DNA from 2 places in the Rhizobium sp. CIAT894 genome. Region 2 is predicted to be linked to the other one. Evidence: riboswitches for the same ligand, from Rfam matches in the RefSeq annotation. Region 2 holds a riboswitch; the other holds the start of a gene.

Region 1 (3,402 bases), on a different replicon from region 2:
TCGGCCACATGCTCCGCCTTGAGTCCGCCGATAGCAACCGAGGGCACCGGCGAAGCCGCCACCAGAATGGCAAGACCGTCAAAGCCGATCGGCTGCTTGTGGTTGGCCTTGGTCGGGGTCGCAAACACCGGGCCGACGCCGGTATAGTCGACGACATCGGGATCGACGGCAGCGGCAAGCGCTGCGGTTTCGACCGACAGGCCGAGGATCATCCCGGGACCGATCATCGCCCGCGCGCTCACCGCATCCATGTCCTCCTGGCCGATATGCAGACCGTCGGCGCCGATGGCGATGGCCGCCTCGACGTCGTCGTTGACGATGAGGCGGGCGCCGGTGCCAACAAGCACCTGTTTCAAGGCTCGTCCGGTCTCGATCATTCCGGCCGTGCCGGCATGTTTGTCGCGCAGTTGCACCATCGTCGCGCCGCCCGCAACGGCAAGCCGCGCCGTCTCGACCATGCCGATCCCGGCGCAGAGATCGGGATCGAGGACGAGATAGAGCGAAAGGTCGAAACTCTTCATGCCGCCGATATCCTTGCCCGGGCATCGAGCGTTTCGGCATCGAGCGCGTTCAACGCGTCGAGGAAGCGCCATGCGAAGGAGCCGGGACCGGCCGCACCGAGCGCTGCCTCCTCGCCGGCGATGGCGAAGGTTGCGAGGGCGGCGACCGTCGCCCCGAACAGATCCTCGGGCACCGCGGCGGCAAAGGCGCCGACGAGGCAGGTGAGCGAGCAGCCGAGGGCAGTGACCTGCGGCATCAAGGTCGATCCGCCTGTTATGCGCACTGCCCGCTCGCCGTCGGTGACGAAATCGACGGCACCGGTGACGGCGACGATCGCCTGCTGCCGCTCGGCCAGCCATCGCGCCGAACCCTCGGCCTGCTCGACCGGATCGCGGCTATCGACGCCCTGGCCGCGGCTCTCGCCGCCGGCAAGCGCGATGATCTCGGAAGCGTTGCCGCGGATGATCGTGGGCTTGAGCGCCAGCAGACCGGCGACCGCGTCGCGGCGAAAGGCCGTGGCATAATGGGCGACCGGATCGAGCACCCAGGGTTTGCCGGCCGAGGTCGCCGCCTTCGCCGCCGCCTGCATGCCGTCGATCCATTGCGTCGACAGCGTGCCGATATTGACGGTCAGCGCGCTCGCGATGCCGGCGAACTCACCGGCTTCCTCAGCCGCATGCACCATGGCCGGCGAGGCGCCCGCGGCCAAGAGAACATTGGCGGCGATGTTCATGGCGACATAATTGGTGATGCACTGAACGAGCGGCGGCTTTTCGCGCATCGCCTTCAGCATGGCTCCTGGTGTGGTCCTGGTCTGCATGTGGCCCCTTTCAGGCGGGGGGCGGGCACGGGGCAATTCGTGCGGGCTAAGCCGCGACCCCGAGCGACTCCCTCCGCCGGCATTATCCGGTTCAGGTTCGAAGGGTGCTTCTCAGCCCGTCTGTCGACGGGCGCCCCTGTCTCTCATCGGGCTCTTTTTCGCAGAGAACGGGGCGGATGTCATCATCGAAAATGAGGGTCCGGTACTCTCCTTGCGGCTGCGCTTTAGGCGTGAACTTGCTGCTCAGGAATGCAATCCCGATCGCATCCTATCCGGCTAACTCAAATCATGAAGATCCGTCGTAATCGCCGCCCCGATCGAAAATTCCGAAAACCGCACCGTCAAACCACTGCGCTCCGGCGTGCAGGCCGTCGGCCCGACCTCATAGCGGTCTGCGGCCGGAAACGGCGCTAACCGCAACAGCGGCCAGCGGCGGCCGTCGCGGGAGGCCTGGATGCGCATTGCGCCGTTTGCGACGGTGACGCGGATGTGGAAATCTTCGAGGTCCTTGAAGGGCTGGGACACCGACCAGTCGGATCTGCCGTCGGTGACGACGGTGCTGAGGAAGGCTTCGCCGTCGGTGAATTCGACGCCGGTCTTTACCCAGCGTTTCTCGTCGAGGCGCACCATCAGGCCGGCTTGGTCGTAGAGGGTGCGGAATTCGCCCTGGACGCGGATTTGGGCGGTGAAGCTCTCGGTCGTGGGAAAAGCGAGGAAATGGCCGTTGTCGCGGGTGAAGCCGTAATGGGTTTCGCGCCAGAAATCGGTTTTCTCGTCGGTCGTCAGGGTGAGGCCGGTTTCGTCTGCGCGCCAACTGGCCGGCTCGTTCAGCCATTTTCCTTTGTTGAAATCGATGCTCATCCCGTTCTCTCGTTCCGTTGAAGCCTCACCGCAAGCAATCGCCTGACGTTGGCATATCACACCGCTTTCGCGCAGCGCAGCCAGCCGCAGCCGACGATGGTGTTTTTTCGACGTCGCGCTATCCGCGGCTGCATATTCCATCGCCCGCGCTTGACAGGATCGATCCAGTTCTTATTCTGTTACAAAAAGATGAATTGCATAATAATGGAACTAAACGGGAGCCGTCACATGAAAACACTGGTCGCATTCCTGCTCGGCACTGCGCTCGTCGCTTTGCCTTCCACCCTACTTGCCCAGGAAAAGGGCGGCGTTATCAATGTCGCGACGATCGGTGAACCGCCGACGCTCGATCCGATGTCTTCGACGGCCGATCTCGTCGGCATCGTCACCCAGCATATTTTCGAAACGCTCTACACGTTCGACAAGAGCTGGAACGTCACGCCGCTTCTGGCCGAAAGCCTGCCCGAGATCAGCGCCGACGGCAAAACCTATACGATCAGGCTCAGGACCGGCATCAAGTTCCACGACAATAGCGACATGACCTCGGATGATGTCGTCGCCTCGCTGAACCGCTGGATGAAGATCGCCTCGCGTGGCAAGCAGGTGGCCGGCTTCATCGACAAGATCACTGCTGGCGATGCCTCCACCGTCACCATCACGCTGAAGCAGCCCTATGCGCCGCTGACTTCGCTGCTTGCTTTCAACAATTCGGCCGCGATCATCATCCCCTCGGAAAAGCAGGACGAGCCGATGAAGGAATTCATCGGCACCGGTCCCTATATGCTGAAGGAGCGCAAGGCCGACCAGTATATCCAGCTCGTCCGCTTCGATGGCTACAAGTCCCGCGAAGGCGACAGCAATGGTTATGGCGGCGCCCGCCATCAATATCTCGATGAAATCCGCTTCGTGCCGGTGCCGGACCCGAACACTCGCGTCGAGGCCGCCATCTCCGGCCAGTATGATTATGTCGATTCGATCCCGGTCGAATCCTACGACAAGCTGAAGGCCTCCACCGCCTCGCAGCCGGTCATGCTCAAGCCCTTCGGTTATCCTGTTTTCGTCTTCAACACGAAGGAAGGTGTCGCTGGGAATGTCGAGGTCCGCAAGGCGATCCGCCAGGCGCTCAGCATGGAAGACATGCTGGCCGCGGCCTTCGGCAGCAAGGATTTTTATGCGCTCGACGGCGCCGTCTACCCGAAGACCTTTGCCTGGTCGACGGA
Region 2 (3,402 bases):
GCCGTCAGCAGGAAATCCGGCAGGTCGCGTCCGGGCTTCCGCCCGGTATGGACGATCACCTTGGCGCCGCAGTCGAGAAACTGCCGGGCGACTTCGAGGCCGATGCCGCGGCCGGCGCCGGTTACGACGACATTGCGATTTTCGAACAGTCTGGGATGAAACACGAAGCCGTCCTCCTGGAGCATGACGCCGAAAAATGTGAGCGGTTTTCGGACGACATCATGCTCCAACTCTAGAATTTAGAACAGGATTCAGATTTAGGCCGACCCGGCCCAAAAATCATCCAGGTCTTTGGTTTTGATCGCAAAACTGCTGCGCACTTTTGCGCGACATGCCGAGCGGACAATGCCGCCGGTTGCGCCATTCGCCCTTAACATATGAGCGCGCCGGCCGAAAGAAAGGCGCGTATCGATCTTTCCGCGGGCGTTTGGTTCCGGCAAGGCCAGGCTTAGCTTTCGGCCTCCAGAAGCCGAGCCCCCGGCCCTTCTTTGCCGAGCCGGTCGCCGGGATTGCGCAGCGGACAGCTATCGACCGACAGGCAACCGCAGCCGATGCAGCCGGTCAGGCGGTCGCGCAGCAGGCTGAGCTGGCTGATTCGCGCGTCGAGATCGTCCTTCCAGCGGGCCGACAGCGTCTGCCAGTCGGTGGCCGTCGGCGTGCGTCCCTGCGGCAGCGATTCGAACGCGGCCTGGATTTCCGCAAGCGGAATGCCGACACGCTGCGCCACCTTGATGATCCCGAGCCGGCGAAGCACGTCGCGCCCGTAGCGGCGCTGGTTGCCACGGCTGCGAATGCTGGAGATCAGTCCCTTGGTTTCGTAAAAATGCAGCGCCGAGACGGCAAGGCCGCTGCGCTCAGCCACCTCGCCGACCGTCAGGAGCTTGCCGAGCGGCACTGTAGGAATTGTCTCCATCGCCTCTTGACCTCAAGATTAGTTGAGGTTTTATAACGCTTGCTCCAGCGGTCGTAAAGCCCAATCGCGAGAGGAGCAACGCATGAAAACATCCATCAGGCTGGCGGTGATCTACGGAAGTACGAGAAAGGGCCGCATCTGCGAGAGGGTGGTCAAATGGCTGACAGGGGAAAGCGCCCGCTTCCCGCAATTCGATATCGACATCATCGACCCGCTCGAATTTGCGCTGCCGTCCAGCCGTGAAACGGCGCATCCTGAAATCGACAGGCTCGCCGGGCGGCTCGGCATGGCCGACGCCTTCATCATCGTCACGCCGGAATATAATCACAGCTTCACCGCGTCGTTGAAATCGACCATCGATCTGTTTTTCGAGCCATGGCAGGGCAAGCCGGTCGCCTTCGTTTGTTACGGCGGCATATCGGGCGGCCTGCGCGCGGTCGAGCAGCTGCGCCTCGTCTTTGCCGAACTGCACGCCGTCACCATCCGCGATTCGGTCAGCTTTTCCGCGCCATGGAACCGCTTCGACGCGGCCGGACGGCTTCATGACCCGAGCGACGCCCTGCACGCGCTCGACCGGATGATGGCGCAGCTGGAATGGTGGACCCGGGCGCTGATTGCCGCGCGGAGCGATCGTCCCTATGCCGACATCGCTGCCTGAGGCAGAGGGCTGCGGTTCCGTTCCCGGCAGGTACGGAACCTCTGGGGACACCCGGACAGGACCTCCGTCCGGGTGTTTTCCCATCATGCCAGCCTCATCCCGGCCACGCGGACGGGTCGGCAATTTTGCGGTTGCGGGAAGAAAACCCCGGTGATAATTTCCGCGCCGATTAACAGGGGAGCTCCGTATCGCCGGGGCTGAGATGTGAGGCGCAAGCGTCCGGACCCTTCAAAGCTGATCTGGGTAATGCCAGCGGAGCGAGGTTCGGATGTTCTCAGGCGCACAAATATCACTCTATCCGATGTCCGGCAGTTTCGTCGGCATCATTCTCGATGCCATCAAGGCGCCCGATCCCTATCGCAACCGGCTGCGCATCGAGAGCGACGCTGAAATCGAACGCTGATGACATCGTCGCAACCATCGGATTCGCGCCTTGCCGCACTCCTCGCCGCTCTCATCCGGGGCATGCCCGCCTTTCTCGCCGGCTGCGCCTTTCTGGCGGCATGGGAAATCTATGTCGATCTCTCCGGCATCAAACCGTCGATCCTGCCGGCGCCTTCGCGCATCGTCATCCAGGGCTGGTTGAACCGCGAGGCGCTGATAGCGAACACCTGGCCGACGCTTGGGGCGACACTTGGCGGTTTCGCGCTGTCGCTTGCCTTCGCCTTCGCCGCGTCGATCCTCATGGATTTCATGCCCTTCATGCGCCGGGCGTTGCTGCCGGTCTTCATCGCCAGTCAGACCCTGCCGCTGGTGGCAATCGCCCCTCTTGTCGTCCTCTGGTTCGGTTTCGGTCTCGTGCCGAAGATCCTGCTGGTGGCGCTCGTCACCTTCTTTCCGCTGCTCGTCGCCCTGCTGCAGGGTTATGAATCGACCGACCGCGACATCGCCGAATTGCTGAACTCGATGAAGGCAAGCCGCTGGCGGATTTTCCGCCTGGCTCGGCTTCCCTCTGCGCTGCCCTATTTCTTCGCCGGCCTGAGGATCTCGATCACCTATGCCGTCGTCGGCGCGATCTTTGCCGAATATGCCGGTGCCGCCCGCGGCCTCGGCATTTATATTCTCAACGCCAAGAACAATTTCCGTCCCGACCTCGTGCTCGCCGCCGTCCTCGTCAGCGCCGTTCTGACACTCTGCCTTTTCGGGCTGACGCTGTTGATCGAGCGCCTCGTCATGCCCTGGCAGCCATCCGGGGAGCGGCGCCGATGAGCGATGCAATGGTTGAACTGCGCAAGATTTCGAAGTCCTTCGACGGCATGCAGGTTCTGGGCGATATTTCGCTCACCGTCGCGAACGGTGAGTTCGTTTCGATCGTCGGCCCATCCGGCTCCGGAAAATCGACGATATTGCGATTGCTGACGCAGGCGCTGCGTGCCGATTCCGGCGCCTTGCTTTTCAACGGCGCGCCGCTGGAACAGGCGCCGCATTCCTTCGCCTTCATGCCGCAGCGCGATGCGCTGATGCCCTGGCGCCGGATCATCGACAATGCGGCACTCGGCCTCGAGGTGCGGGGCATGAGCCGCCGGGCCGCCCGCGCCGCCGTGGCGTCGCTGTTCGAAAGTTTCGGTCTTGCCGGCTTCGAACGCCATTATCCCTCCGAACTATCGGGCGGCATGCGCCAGCGCGCCGCCCTGCTGCGCACCGTCGTGCAGAGCCAGGACATGCTGTTGCTCGACGAGCCTTTCGGCGCGCTCGACGCGCTGACCCGCATGCAGATTCAGGAATGGCTGCAGGGCATGTGGACCGAACACCGCTGGACGGCGCTGCTGATCACCCACGACGTCCGGGAAGCCGTATTCCTCTCCGACCGCATCTACGTGCTTTCGGCCCG

What was found. A riboswitch is a leader RNA that binds a small molecule or an ion and turns the genes downstream of it on or off. The one in region 2 is predicted to bind thiamine pyrophosphate.
Region 1: another riboswitch for thiamine pyrophosphate. It lies ahead of thiM (hydroxyethylthiazole kinase); the one in region 2 lies ahead of RHEC894_RS20230 (HMP/thiamine-binding protein).

Annotation. Positions count from the first base shown of each region.
Region 1 covers NZ_CP020951.1:315,948-319,349, forward strand. Annotated here, with positions in the region: gene thiE (thiamine phosphate synthase) at 1-521, opposite strand, end outside; gene thiM (hydroxyethylthiazole kinase) at 518-1,321, opposite strand; TPP riboswitch at 1,373-1,469, opposite strand; gene RHEC894_RS27880 (DUF1349 domain-containing protein) at 1,598-2,182, opposite strand; gene RHEC894_RS27885 (ABC transporter substrate-binding protein) at 2,411-3,402, shown strand, end outside.
Region 2 covers NZ_CP020947.1:4,119,197-4,122,598, forward strand. Annotated here, with positions in the region: gene RHEC894_RS20210 (SDR family oxidoreductase) at 1-164, opposite strand, end outside; gene soxR (redox-sensitive transcriptional activator SoxR) at 449-913, opposite strand; gene RHEC894_RS20225 (NAD(P)H-dependent oxidoreductase) at 996-1,571, shown strand; TPP riboswitch at 1,736-1,849, shown strand; partial or broken gene RHEC894_RS20230 (HMP/thiamine-binding protein) at 1,840-1,956, shown strand; gene RHEC894_RS20235 (ABC transporter permease) at 1,974-2,780, shown strand; gene RHEC894_RS20240 (ABC transporter ATP-binding protein) at 2,777-3,402, shown strand, end outside.